4 regions of the Mesorhizobium sp. BHscii genome follow, and region 1 is predicted to be linked to each of the others. Evidence: predicted binding sites of a transcription regulator. Region 1 holds the regulator's gene; each other region holds the start of a gene.

What was found. Region 1 encodes PhoB, which activates phosphate uptake and scavenging genes when phosphate is short. Its sites were predicted from a motif close to TGTCATNNANCTGTCAT; they were not measured.
Region 2: ACWTU7_RS21640 (alkaline phosphatase D family protein) is a predicted target of PhoB. The motif match lies at 1,917-1,933, and genes of this name have one in related genera.
Region 3: ACWTU7_RS00290 (LTA synthase family protein) is a predicted target of PhoB. The motif match lies at 1,896-1,912, and genes of this name have one in related genera.
Region 4: ACWTU7_RS08285 (ceramide glucosyltransferase) is a predicted target of PhoB. The motif match lies at 1,059-1,075, and genes of this name have one in related genera.

What each region holds. Positions count from the first base shown of each region.
Region 1 is NZ_JBSPKW010000006.1:92,980-96,382, reverse strand. It holds gene pstB (phosphate ABC transporter ATP-binding protein PstB) at 1-339, shown strand, start outside; gene phoU (phosphate signaling complex protein PhoU) at 378-1,085, shown strand; gene phoB (phosphate regulon transcriptional regulator PhoB) at 1,102-1,791, shown strand; gene ACWTU7_RS11325 (ROK family protein) at 1,962-3,209, opposite strand.
Region 2 is NZ_JBSPKW010000016.1:128,166-131,568, reverse strand. It holds gene ACWTU7_RS21650 (TetR/AcrR family transcriptional regulator) at 1-350, opposite strand, end outside; gene ACWTU7_RS21645 (MFS transporter) at 433-1,716, shown strand; gene ACWTU7_RS21640 (alkaline phosphatase D family protein) at 2,006-3,403, shown strand, end outside.
Region 3 is NZ_JBSPKW010000001.1:52,313-55,715, reverse strand. It holds gene ACWTU7_RS00290 (LTA synthase family protein) at 1-1,866, opposite strand, end outside; gene fabD (ACP S-malonyltransferase) at 2,134-3,075, shown strand; gene fabG (3-oxoacyl-[acyl-carrier-protein] reductase) at 3,135-3,403, shown strand, end outside.
Region 4 is NZ_JBSPKW010000004.1:206,564-209,966, reverse strand. It holds gene ACWTU7_RS08295 (Hsp33 family molecular chaperone) at 1-418, shown strand, start outside; gene apaG (Co2+/Mg2+ efflux protein ApaG) at 557-949, opposite strand; gene ACWTU7_RS08285 (ceramide glucosyltransferase) at 1,175-2,329, shown strand; gene ACWTU7_RS08280 (O-succinylhomoserine sulfhydrylase) at 2,372-3,403, opposite strand, start outside.

The sequences.
Region 1 (3,403 bases):
CGCCTGCTCGAGGCGGGCACCGGTCTCTCCGGCGGACAGCAGCAGCGCCTGTGCATCGCGCGCGCCATCGCCGTGTCGCCGGAAGTGATTCTGATGGACGAGCCCTGTTCGGCGCTGGATCCGATCGCCACCGCCCGCGTCGAGGAACTGATCGACGAACTGCGCCAGAACTACACGATCGTCATCGTCACCCACTCGATGCAGCAGGCAGCCCGCGTGTCGCAACGCACGGCGATGTTCCATCTCGGCTACCTGGTCGAGGAGGGCGCAACCGACAAGATGTTCACCAATCCCGACGACAAGCGCACCCAGGACTACATCACCGGCCGGTTCGGCTGAGCGGTCCGGCGGCGAATTTCGAACACGAGGACAGGATCATGGGTGAACACACCGTCGCATCTTTCGACGAGGAACTGGAGCACATCGACAGGCTGATCCGCGACATGGACGAGCTCGCCGCCGCGATGGTCGCAGCCTCGATCCGCGCGTTGCTTGCGTCAGACAATGCGATGGCGCAGCGTGTCGTCTCGGACGACGCCATCATGGATGCGCGGCAGCGCGAACTCGACGATAGCGCGATCACGCTGATCGCCAAGCGGCAGCCGATGGCGCAAGATCTGCGCGCCGTGGTTGGCGCAATCCGCATGGCCGGCGATCTCGAGCGCATCGGCGATTTGGCCAAAAACATAGCCAAGCGGGTCAGCGCAGTCGGGCAGAGCGCCACGCCGCGTAATCTGTCGCACGGTATCGACGCGATGGCGGATCTCGTTCTTGTGCAGCTCCGCGGGGTGGTCGAGCACTATGTGTCGCGCAATGCCGGCGCGTTGAAAGAGCTGCGCGCCGACGACCAGAAGATCGACGTGAAGTACACGGCGGTTTTCCGCGAACTCCTGACCTACATGATGGAGGATCCGCGCAACATCACCGCCTGCACGCATCTTCTGTTTTGCGCCAAGAATCTCGAACGCATCGGCGATCATGTCACCAACATCGCCGAAAACGCCTACTTTGTCGTGACCGGGCAGCAATTGCCGGCGGATCGCCCGAAGCTCGACGAAACGACGATGTCGGCGCCGGCGACATGACAGGAGTGACCGGCCGATGATCGCGCCGCGCATCATGGTGGTGGAGGATGAAGAGCCGCTGGGCGTCCTCCTCCGCTACAATCTGGAATCCGAAGGCTATCAGGTCGAGGTGGTGACGCGCGGCGACGAGGCCGAAATCCGGCTGCAGGAAAATGTGCCCGATCTTCTGGTGCTCGACTGGATGGTGCCGGCGGTTTCGGGCATCGAGCTTTGCCGGCGCCTTCGGGTGCGTCCCGAAACCGAGCGGCTGCCGATCATCATGCTGACCGCGCGCGGCGAGGAGAGTGACCGGGTTCGCGGCCTTTCCACCGGAGCCGACGACTATCTGGTCAAGCCGTTCTCGACACCGGAATTCATGGCCAGGGTCAAGGCGCTGCTGCGCCGCGCCAAGCCGGAAGTACTGTCCAGCGTGCTGAAGGTCGGCGACATCATGCTCGATCGCGAATCGCACAGGGTCTATCGCAAGAAGAGTGAGATCCGGCTCGGACCGACCGAATTCCGGCTGCTCGAATTCATGATGCGGCACCCGGGTCGGGTCTTCTCGCGCAGCCAGTTGCTCGACAATGTCTGGGGCGAGACGATCTACATCGACGAGCGCACGGTGGACGTCCATGTCGGCCGGTTGCGCAAGGCAGTCAACAACGGCCGCATGCCCGATGTCATCCGCACCATCCGCGGCGCGGGCTATGCGATCAGGGAAGACTAGGGATGTGCTGATATTCAGGTGATGCCGGCCTGCGAACGCCGGCTTCCTGCGCTTCCGGTGCTCACGTACCAAAAAGTACGCTCCGCTCCGGTTCTCGGAACCCACTCTCGACTCGGCCTGACCTGAATCTCAACACCACCCCAAGTCGCCGGGGAGCCCTGCCTTCGAGTTCAAGCCACGTTCTTTCCGACCGAGCCGGCTCGTGCCTGGATGCTCGGCGCGAAGATCTCCTGGTCGATGAAGCTCAGCGCCCGCATGGCGCAGCCTTCTCGGATCAGCGGCAGTTCGTTCGGCTCGGTGTCGAAGGAAATCGAACCTGAATGCTGGCCGCCGGCGGTCTGGGCGATGGCCTCGCGCAGGGCCGGCTCGATCAGGTCGAAGGCGGCAGCGCTGGCACCGACCATGGCGACCGGCGCCGGATCGATCAGCGCGAACAGGCTGCCGAGCCCGAAGCCGAGCGCCTCGCCGGCCTTGCGGTAGGCTTCGCGCTCCGGTCCGTCCGTCTCGCGCGCCCGGGCCGCCAGTGCCCGCATCTCGGCGTCGCTGACATCGGCGACCGGCTCGGCGTTCTCGCTCAATCGCCTTGCGTTGCGCCAGATAGCGTAGTTGCCGGCATAAGCCTCGACGCAACCGCGCCGCCCGCAGCGGCAAAGCGCGCCGCCCGGCCGATGAATCATGTGGCCGAATTCGCCGCCTGAGGAATGGGTGCCGGTGAACAGTTCGCCCTTCAGCACCAGCCCCATACCGATGCCATGCGAGAGCAGGATGGCGATGAAATCGTCGCGGTAGCGATCCGGGTCGCGCCAGCGCAGCGCCACGGCCATCATGTTGCAGTCGTTCTCCATGATGGCCGGGATGCCGAACTCGCGTTCCAGAATGTCGGCGAAGGCGATGTTCGTCTGCGGCGTGATCGGCGACCACAACATGGCGCGCGCATGGGAATCGGTAATACCCTGGATCGCCAGCGCGATGCGGGCGACGCTTTGGACCTCGAGGTCGGGGTCTTCGAGCCGGCGCCGGACGATGGCGACACATTCGTCGATCAGCTCGTCGCGCGACATGGTCAGCGTGTCCAGCCGGCGCTGTTCCTCGGCGACCACTTGTCCGGCATAGTCGATGACAGCGACCGACAGGAAATTCAGCGACAATACGACGGCCAATACCGCAGCGGCTTCCGGATTGAGGCTGAGGCCAACCTGCGGCCTGCCACGTTTCAGCGAAACGGTCTCACTCGCCTTGCTCTCGGCCAGGATGCCTTCCTGGATCAGGTCGGAAGAGATCGCCGATATGGTCGAATGGCTGAGGCCGGTGGTTGCGGCGATCTCGGTCCGCGACGGCTGGCCTGCGCGGCGAACGGCCGAAATAACCATCGCCCGGTTGCGCCGGCGCAAATCGTCATGGCGGATCCCAACCGACATTGTTTCGCTTCCTCCTTGGCGCGGCCGCTCATGAATCGGAAGCCGTCGGGCCGACAAATACTGGCAGAAGCAGAAGGACCTGTCATTGTTTATTCCGAGGCTCGAAAAAAAGCCGGCAGGACACCAAAATCCATCAGAATTCATGTACAGTGCTTCGGCGTTGGATCAATATTTTTTCGAGTCTCGAAAAAGCC
Region 2 (3,403 bases), on a different contig from region 1:
GTCATGCCACAGCCGCGATAGTCTGGCTTTTGCGTGCGCTTGCCGATGCGTGTCAGGAAGGCAGCGATCTGCGCGCGCGGATCGCCGGGATGGGCAGCCACCGCCTCGTCGAAGCGGGCCCAGAACTCGAGGTCGTATTGCCGGAGATAGGACGCGGCCAATTCGTCCTTGGAGGGAAAGCTGCGATAGAGGCTGGGCTTGGTGACGCCGGCACGCCGCACGATCTCGTCGACGCCGATCGCCCTGATGCCTTGCCGGTAGAACAGGTCGCGGGCAACGCGAAGGATTTTTTCGCCGGCGCGGGGCTGTGCCAATTCATCCGCTTTGATCCTTGGTTCAATGCTTTTCATCTAGGATGTGCCGTTGCCTGCTTGACAATGTTACCGATCGGTACGTATACCTCGCTGCAATTGCAACGTACCGGTCAGTAACATGATAGCTCAATCCCGTCCGTTTGGCCAGCGCTACGCTTTCGTCGTGGTCGCCGTCATTTTCCTCTGTCTCCTGATCGCGGCGGGCCTGCGGTCGGCGCCGGCCGTCATGATGCTGCCGCTGGAGGAGAGTTTCGGCTGGCGGCGCGATGTCGTTTCGCTCGCCGCGGCCATCGGCATCTTCCTCTACGGCCTGACCGGGCCGTTTGCCGCGGCACTGATGGAACGGATCGGACTGCGCCGTACGCTGCTGGCGTCGCTGGTGTTGATGTCGGGCTCGACGGCGCTCAGCCTGTTGATGACCGAGCCGTGGCACCTGCTTCTCACCTGGGGCGTATTCTCCGGCGTCGGTTCCGGCGCGGTCGCCACGGTGCTCGGCGCCACCATCGTCAACCGCTGGTTCAAGACCAATCGCGGCCTGATGATGGGACTGATGTCGGCCTCCGCCGCCACCGGCCTGCTGGTGTTCCTGCCGCTGCTCGCGGCGCTCGCCCAGTCGGGCGGCTGGAAGCCTGTCGCCATCGCCATTGCGGTCGCCACTGCCTGCCTCGTGCCGCTGGTCTGGCTGCTGGTGCCGGAGCGTCCGGCTTCGATCGGCATGGTGCGCTACGGCGCTGACGCCGACGACGTGCCGCCGGTTCCGCCGGCCTCGCAGGGCAATTTTCTCACGCACACACTCAGCACGCTGCGCCGTGCCGCCGGCACCCGCGTGTTCTGGTATCTGTTCGCCACCTTCTTCATCTGCGGCTTCACCACCAACGGACTGGTCGGCACGCACCTGATCGCGTTTTGCGGCGACATGGGTATCGGTCAGGTGCAAGCCGCCGGCCTGCTGTCGCTGATGGGCATCTTCGATCTGATCGGCACGACGCTGTCGGGTTGGCTCACCGACCGCTTCGACCCGCGCAAGCTGCTCGGCGTCTATTATGGCATCCGCGGCCTGTCGCTGATCTATCTGCCTTATTCCGGCTTCTCGTCGACCAGTCTTATCATCTTCGCCGTGCTCTACGGGTTGGACTGGATCGCCACCGTGCCGCCGACGCTCAGGCTGTCGAACGAGGCGTTCGGCGACCGCAGCGGGCCGATCGTCTTCGGCTGGATCGTCGCGGGCCATCAGGTGGGCGCTGCGGCTGCCGCCTTCTTCGGCGGCACCATGCGTGAATTGCAGGGCAATTACGAGCTTGCCTTCCTCATAGCCGGCATGACGGCGATAGCCGCAGCCTGCATCTCGCTGTTGATCAACACCAGCCGTCCAGCCTTCGAGCCGGAACCGCAGGCGGCTTGAGTTGTGACGGCTGAGCGCTAATCTCCCCCTTGAGGGGGAGATGGCCGCGAAGCGGCCAGAGGGGGTCGGTCCGACCGGACTCGGCGCCTTATCGCAGGCGCAGGTGGTCGGCGCTCCACGCGAGCGCCCCCCCTCTGTCGCCTCTGGCGACATCTCCCCCTCAAGAGACCCTCAAGAGAGAGATTCGCCAGTCTGTTGGTTGTAACGAAACCTTCATGGTTTCGAGATGTGCCTGAAACATTGAGGCTGGACCTTGGCGGCGACGTTCAACGCCATCCAGGAGACAGCCATGAACAAGATTTCGATGACCCGGCGCGCCTTCGTCACGTCCGTGAGCGCCGCCGGCCTCGTCGGCGTATCGGGCCTCGCGCTTCCCTATTATTCGCGCGCCAATCAGCGGCCCGCCTTCACCCATGGCATCCAGTCGGGCGATGTCGACGCAACCAGCGGCGTGGTGTGGACTCGCACCGACCGCCCTTCGCGCGTCATGTTCGAAGTGTCGTCGACGGAAAATTTCGCCAACGCCGCCCGTCTTGCGCCGCTCGATACGTCGCCGGCCAGCGATTACACGGTAAAGCGGCTGCTCACCGATCTCGCCTCCGACCAGGACATCTTCTACCGCATGATCGCGGCCGATCTCGCCGACATCAACGCCGTCTCCGAGCCGATCGTCGGCCGCTTCCGCACGGCGCCGGCCTCGAAGCGCGACATTCGCTTCGCCTGGTCGGGCGATACCGCCGGCCAGGGCTGGGGCATCGACGCCACCGGCATGAAGACCTATGCCACGATCGGCAAGCATACGCCCGACTTCTTCCTGCATTCCGGCGACACCATCTATGCCGACGGCCCGATGAAGGACGAGGTCGACCTGCCCGGCGGCAGCAAGTGGAAGAACAACGTCCTCATCGACGAAAAGCGCAAGGTTGCCGAGACGCTGGACGAGTACCGGGGTCAGTGGAAATACAACATGATGGACAGGAACGTGTTGGGGCTCAACGCCATCTGCCCGACCTTTTACCAGTGGGACGACCACGAGGTGGTGAACAACTGGTCGGATTCGAAGGACCTGAGCGCCGACGACCGCTATTCGGAAAAAAACATCCATGTGCTGGCGGCACGCGCGGCACGCGCCTTCCACGAGATGACGACGATCCGCTACGAGCCGTCGGAACCGGGCCGCGTCTATCGCAAGATCGCCTACGGGCCGCTGCTCGACGTGTTCTTCCTCGACATGCGTTCCTATCGCGGCTCCAATGGTCCTGGCATGCAGGATACGGTGACGCCGCAATCGCGCATCCTCGGCGAACAGCAGATGAAATGGCTGAAGCGCGAACTGGCAAACTCCAACGCGACCTGGAAAATCATCGCCGCCGACATGCCGCTCGGTCTCGTCGTCTGGAACGACGCCACCAGGAAGGCCGGCGCCGAGGCCATCAGCAATGGCGACAATGGTCCGGTTAAAGGCCGCGAGCTGGAGATTGCCGACCTCCTTCGCTATATTAGGAATGCTGGCATCACCAACACCGTCTGGCTTACAGCTGACGTGCACTACACGGCGGCGCACTACTACAATCCTGATAAGGCGCAGTTTCAGGACTTCAATCCGTTCTGGGAGTTCGTTTCGGGTCCGCTTCACGCCGGCACCTATGGACCCAATGATTTCGACATGACCTTCGGCCCGGAGCTG
Region 3 (3,403 bases), on a different contig from region 1:
GCGCTTGCCGAACATCATGTCGTATTGCAGCAGACGGAAATCGCGAATGGCCGGATCGATCTTCTTCTGTCGCGCCCAGTCGGGCGTGCCCTCGCCCGTCGGCGTCATCAACAAATTACGATCGACGACGCTGTAGCGCTCGCGCATCTGGCCGAGGAAGCCGGTGTAATAGGGATGGCTGATCCCGGCCGTGGTCAGGATATGGTAGGGCAGGAAAGCCGGACTTACCGCGCCCATGTCCGCGGCCGGCCCAGTGCGGTTCGACCATACGACCAGCGGCGTCTGGTGATGCAGCAGCATCTGGTCAGGCGGCTCTTTGCGCGGCGCGACATTATCTTTAAGGAAGCCGGTCTCGACATAGACCGGGCCGAGCGGCGGCAGATGGTCGCCGAAGAAGGCGATGACTGTCGGCCGTTGGCGGTTCTTCGCCCATTCGACAAGGCGCTCGAGGCTCTTATCGGCGTCGGATGCACCCTCGGTGAAGCTCAGCAGTGAATCCTTTGCCCACTGGCTGGTCGGCGCCTGCACCTTGTGGGTCGGATTGTAGTAGCGATTCGGCTCGTAGGGTCCGTGATTCTGCAGGCTGACGGCGAAGAAGAAGAGCGGATCGTCGGTGGCATCGGCCTCGCGGATGATCTCGTCGGTCATCGCCGCGTCCGAGGCCAGCGGGCCGCGCTTTTCGAGATATGGCATATTTTCTTCCGACTTGAAGTCGTCGAAGCCGAAATCCGCATAGACCGGCGTGCGGTTCCAGAACCAGCTCGTGCCCGGATGGATGGCGCGCGTCTCATAGCCCTGGCTCTTCAGGAACGTCGCCATCGACGGCACCGGCGCGCGGACATATTGCTGGTAGGGGATGCTGCCGGCCGGCAGGAAGGCGTTGGAAAAGCCGGTCAGCGCCTCGAATTCGACATTGGCGGTCATGCCGCCGAATTCGGGTGAGAACATGTAGCCCGAGCGCAGCGCCCGCACAGTGGGAATCGGATCGGGCGTGATGTTGACGCCGGGCAGTTCGGTCGGATCCCAGAAGGATTCGCTCATGACGATGATGATGTCGGGCTTCTCGGCCGGCACCGAGGCCGTCACGTCAGGCCTGTCGATCGCTGCAATCGACTTGTCGGAGTAGCCGGCAGGCGCCGAGACATGCGCCATCGGTACGTTGAGCGCGAAGGCGAGCGCGAAGCCATTGGAGGCGTAGTTTTCCTTCTGGTCCCACATGATCGGGATGATCTGCAGCCGGTCCCGCGTCCACGAGAAGGTCGCGTAATCCATGATCGAGACGAAGAAGGCGAGCAACGGCACGGTCAGCGTCAGCCGGGCCAGGCGACCCTTGCGGCTGAGCGCCGGTACCCGGCGGCGCCAGAGCCGCCAGCCATAAACGAGCAGCGACAGGCTGCCAACGATTCCGATCGCCAGAGCGATGGCGGTTCCCGGACGTTCGCGCACCAGCAGCGGCATCAGCGCCACGATCTGGCGTGAATAGAGGAAATCGGTCGGATAGAGCGGATCGCCGAGATAGAGCGATTTCTGATGGCCGACAAAGGCCAGCGCCAGCGTCAGCGGCGCGACGATCATCAGGCTCTGGTGGCTGCGGCCGAGCACGGCGTCGAGGCCGATCAGGATGAGCGCGAAGATGATGATGGTGGTCCAGCCCGGCTTGAAGGGCTGCAGGAAGAAAGCGACGGTGCCGGCAAAGTCGCCGCGCACGATCAGTTCGATCGCAAAAACCAGGATGGTGGCGGCGAGAAGGCTGACGAGGCCATAGCGGATAACAGGCCATTTCCGGCCCGGCAGATAGCCGGTGGCCGGATCGCCTTCCAGAAACTGTGGCGCGGCTTTGCCAACGCCTTTCCTAGTCCTTGCCACCTTACAACTCCCCCGACCATACACAAAAGTGTCATTGAGCTGTCATCGATATGTCACGAAAAGCTAACGCCTGTGGCTGAAATAAGAAGAGCCAGCAAACGAATCGTGAGCGATTTTCATCATGAGTGATCGAAAAAAAGCCTTTTGGAACAGGTACTCGGCCAGCGGTACCGAGCCGGAGCGACCCGCGTCGGGCTGCCAGCGGACTTGACTTGCCCGCCCGCCTTGCGTCACAGGCAGGAAAAATCAGCCGCTTGGGAGCCACACATGGCCGTCGCATTCACCTTTCCGGGACAGGGCAGCCAGGCTGTCGGCATGGGCAAGGACCTCGCGGACGCCTTTCCGGAATCGCGGAATATCTTCGAAGAGGTCGACGAGGCGCTTGGCGAAAACCTGTCGAAGCTGATCTGGGAAGGGCCGGAAGAGAGGCTGACGCTGACCGCCAATGCCCAGCCGGCGCTGATGGCTGTGTCGCTCGCCGCGATCCGGGCGCTGGAATCGCGCGGCCTCTCGCTGAGGGACAAGGTCGCCTATGTCGCCGGCCACTCGCTCGGCGAATATTCGGCACTTGCCGCCGCCGGTTTCGTTTCGGTGGCCGATGCGGCCCGGCTCTTGCGTATCCGCGGCAATGCCATGCAGGCGGCTGTGCCGGCCGGTGAAGGCGCCATGGCGGCGATCATCGGGCTGGAACAGGCCGATGTCGAAGACGCCTGCGCTGAAGCGGCCAAAGGTTCAGTTTGCCAGATCGCCAACGACAATGGCGGTGGCCAACTGGTGATCTCCGGTGCCAGCGCGGCGGTCGAACTGGCGGCGAGACTGTGCATGGAAAAGGGCGCCAAGCGGGCGCTGATGCTGCAGGTCTCGGCGCCCTTCCATTCGGCGCTGATGGCACCGGCGGCCGAGGTCATGCGCGAAGCATTGGCCGAAGTCACGAAGAACGCGCCGTTCGTGCCCGTGGTCTCCAACGTGTCGGTCACTCCGTCCAGCGATCCGGACGCAATCGCCCGCCGTCTGGTCGAACAGGTGACCGGCCGCGTGCGCTGGCGCGAAACGGTGGAATGGTTCGGCGCGAATGGCATTGCGACGCTTTACGAGGTGGGCGCCGGCAAGGTGCTGTCGGGACTGGCGCGGCGCATCAACCGCGATATGGCCACCGGCGCCGTCGGCACGCCGGCGGATGTCGACGCAGCGCTGGCGGCGCTCGCATAACCAATCGAGATTCGACCCCGCCCGTGGAGGGTGTTCTCTCTTAGATCAGGAGACAAGACATGTTCGAATTGACCGGCCGCAAGGCCCTCGTCACAGGCGCATCGGGAGGCATCGGCGAGGCGATCGCCAGGGTGCTGCATGCGCAGGGCGCCATCGTCGGCCTGCACGGCACCCGCGTCGAAAAGCTGGAGACGCTGGCGGCCGAACTCGGCGACCGGGTCAAGCTGTTCCCGGCGAACCTTTCCAATCGCGACGAGGTCAAGGCGCTCGGCCAGAAGGTCGAGGCCGATCTCGAAGGCGTCGACATTCTCGTCAACAATGCCGGCAT
Region 4 (3,403 bases), on a different contig from region 1:
GCGTGCCGGTGGCATCCTTGCGCAATTCCTGCCGCAATCGGCGGAACGCATGCGCGTGCCCGACCTTCCAGGCGGCGACGGCGATCCGCGCGATGAGATCCATGATCCGGCCGACAATTCCTGGCAGGAACTGCTGGCATTGCTTGGCACCATCGAGCCGACGGAACTGATCGACCCGACGATCGGCGCCGAGCGGTTGCTTTACCGGCTGTTCCACGAGCACGGCGTCCGCGTCTTCGGCGGCGTACCGGTAGCCGACGAGTGCTCATGCTCCAGGGAGAAGATCCGCGGCATACTCGAAGGTTTCTCAGCCGACGAGATCAGGGACAGCACCGAGGATGGCGGCATTCATGTCGCCTGCGAATTCTGCTCGAAGCAATATGACTTCGATCCGGCGGAGTTTGCTGCGGCGCAGTAGACCATGATCCCGACCGAAGGTCCGCGCATCGAAAAGTGGAAAGCGTTTTTTGCTTCGCTGACCTTCGGTTCGGAAAAGGTCCTGGTCTAAGAGTTAGAGCCCATCCCGATTCTATCGGGATGGATCAGGTCTAGCTGGTCAGTTGACGGTGCGCCGCGTGCCCGGCAGGTCGAGCGAAAAGGCGGGGATGGCGACGTCGAATGTCTCGCCTCGCTTGTTGCGCATCGTATAGTGGCCGACCATGATGCCGGACGGCGTCGAGAGCGGGCAGCCAGACGTATATTGATAACTGTCGCCGGGGTTAAGTTCGGGCTGGTCGCCGACAACGCCGGCGCCGCGCACTTCCTCGACCCGGCCGGTGCCGTCGGTGATGTGCCAATAGCGTGACAGAAGTTGTACGAATTCATCCGACTGGTTGTCGATGGTCACCTGGTAGCCCCAGACATAGCGGTTCTCCGACGGGTCGGAGCGATCTTCCAGATAGAACGGCCTGACCTGTACTTCGATGTTGCGCGTAACGGCGCTGTACATAGACTACTCCACAATATGCAGACGGAACTTTCGACGCTCTCCGCAGTTTGGTCAACAGGGCGCTTCCCGTCGTTGCCCGACTCATTTGCGCGCAGGTGCCGAAGAACAATGTCATTTAAGTGACACATGACAATGATGGTGTGCAGGGCCGGGCGACTCAGCATTCTGTCGAACTGTTGAAAACGGCTATCATGCGGCCGGCTTTTCTGGAGTGACCAGATATCGATGGAACTGACAGTCACAGCCGCCTTGCTTTCCACAGCTCTGCTTCTCGTCAATCTCGCCAGCATCCTGCTCGCTTCGTTGAAGCTGAAGCGGCCTGGCAGGATCGCGCCGCCAGCCGGCAAGGCGCCTCCGGTGTCGATCGTCGTGCCGTCGCGCGGCGTCGAGCCGTTTGCCGAGGAAACGCTCGAGCGCGCCTTCTCGCTCGACTGGCCGCGCTATGAGCTCATCTTCTGCGTCGCCCATGCCGACGACCCGGTGGTCGGGCCGATCACCGATGCGATTGCCCGCTTTCCGGCCGTGCCGGCCCAGCTGCTCGTCGGCGACGACCGAATCAGCGGCAATCCGAAACTCAACAATTGCGTGAAGGGCTGGGAGGCCGCGCGCCACCGCTGGGTCATCCTTGCCGATTCCAACGTCCTGATGCCGAGGGACTATGTCCAGCATCTGATGGCGGCATGGCGGCCGGACACCGGTCTTGTCTGCTCGACGCCGATCGGTTCGCGGCCGGACGGGTTCTGGGCTGAGGTCGAATGCGCCTTCCTCAACACGCTGCAGGCGCGCTGGCAATATACCGGCGAGGCGATAGGCCTTGGCTTTGCCCAAGGCAAGAGCATGTTGTGGGACAAGCCCATGCTCGACGCCAATGGCGGCATCCGTGCGCTTGCCGCCGAGATCGCCGAGGATGCGGCCGCGACCAAGCTGGTCAACGGGCTTGGACTGCGCGTCAATCTCGTGGCCTCGCCCTTTGAGCAGCCGCTCGGTTTTCGCACGCTCGGCGAAATCTGGTCGCGCCAGGCCCGCTGGGCACGCCTGCGTCGCGTCACCTTCCCACTGTTCTTCGCGCCCGAGATCCTGATCGGAGCGGCGCCGCCGCTGGTGCTTGCGTTGGTTGCGGCAGCAGGCGCCGGCTTCAGCCTGTCGGCAACCGCCATCGCTGTGCTGGTAGTCGCCTACCTCCCGGAATGCGCTCTCGCCTCGGCCAAGGGCTGGCACCTGTCGCTGCGCATGATCCCGGCGATGATGGCGCGCGATTGCATCCTGCCGATTGTCTGGGCGCGTGGCTGGCTCAGCGGCGCCGTCGACTGGCGTGGCAACACGATGACGATCCACACCAGCGCCGTTGCGGAATTGGAAGAGACCCCGTCGGGCGCCTGACCGCGCCTGATTTTGACGATTCGAGCGACACCGCCCAGTGCACTATCTGGCGGCTTTCAGGGCCTGCTCGATGTCTTCGAGCAGGTCGTCGGTGTCCTCCAGGCCGACGGACAGCCTGAGCGTGCCTGGCCCGATGCCGAGTTCGGCGCGCGCCTCGTCGCTCAGATTCTTGTGCGTCGTCGTCGCCGGATGGGTGATCAGGCTCTTGGCGTCACCGAGATTGTTAGAGATCAGCACGATATCGAGCGCGTTCTGGAAGGCGAAGGCCGCCTGCTTGCCGCCCTTGACGTCGAGGCAGATCAGCGTCGAGCCGCCCGACATCTGCTTCTTGACGACCGCCGCTTGCGGGTGATCGGCGCGGCCGGGATAGATGACGCGGGCGATTTCCGGCCGCTCGGCGAGGAAGTCCGCGATCCGGCCGGCACTTTCCGTCTGCTGGCGCACACGCAGCGGCAGCGTTTCCAGGCCCTTCAGCAGCGTCCAGGCGTTGAACGGCGACAGACTGGGACCGGTGTGGCGGAAATAATCGTGCAGGTTCTCGTCGATCCATTTCTTGTCCGACAGGATGACGCCGCCGAGGCAGCGCCCCTGGCCGTCGATGTGCTTGGTCGCCGAATAGACGACGATATGGGCGCCGAGCTGCAACGGCTTCTGCTGCAAGGGCGTGGCAAAGACATTGTCGACGATCAGCCGCGCGCCGATCGAATCGGCAAGCGAGGCGACGGCTGCGATGTCGACGACTTCCAGCGTCGGATTGGTCGGGCTTTCAAGGAAGAACAGCTTCGTGTTGGGCCTGACCGCCTTTTCCCAATTGGCGATTTCGGTGCCATCGACCAGCGTCGCCTCGATGCCGTATTTCGGCGCCAGCGTCTCGACCACCCAGCGGCAGGAGCCGAACAGCGCGCGCGCCGCCACGATGTGGTCGCCGGCCTTGGCGCTGCACAGCAACGCCGCTGTGACCGCCGCCATGCCGGATGCGGTGGCGCGGGCATCTTCGGCACCTTCCAGCGCACACATGCGCTTCTCGAACATGTCGACCGTCGGATTGGCATAGCGCGAATAGATAAAGCCCGG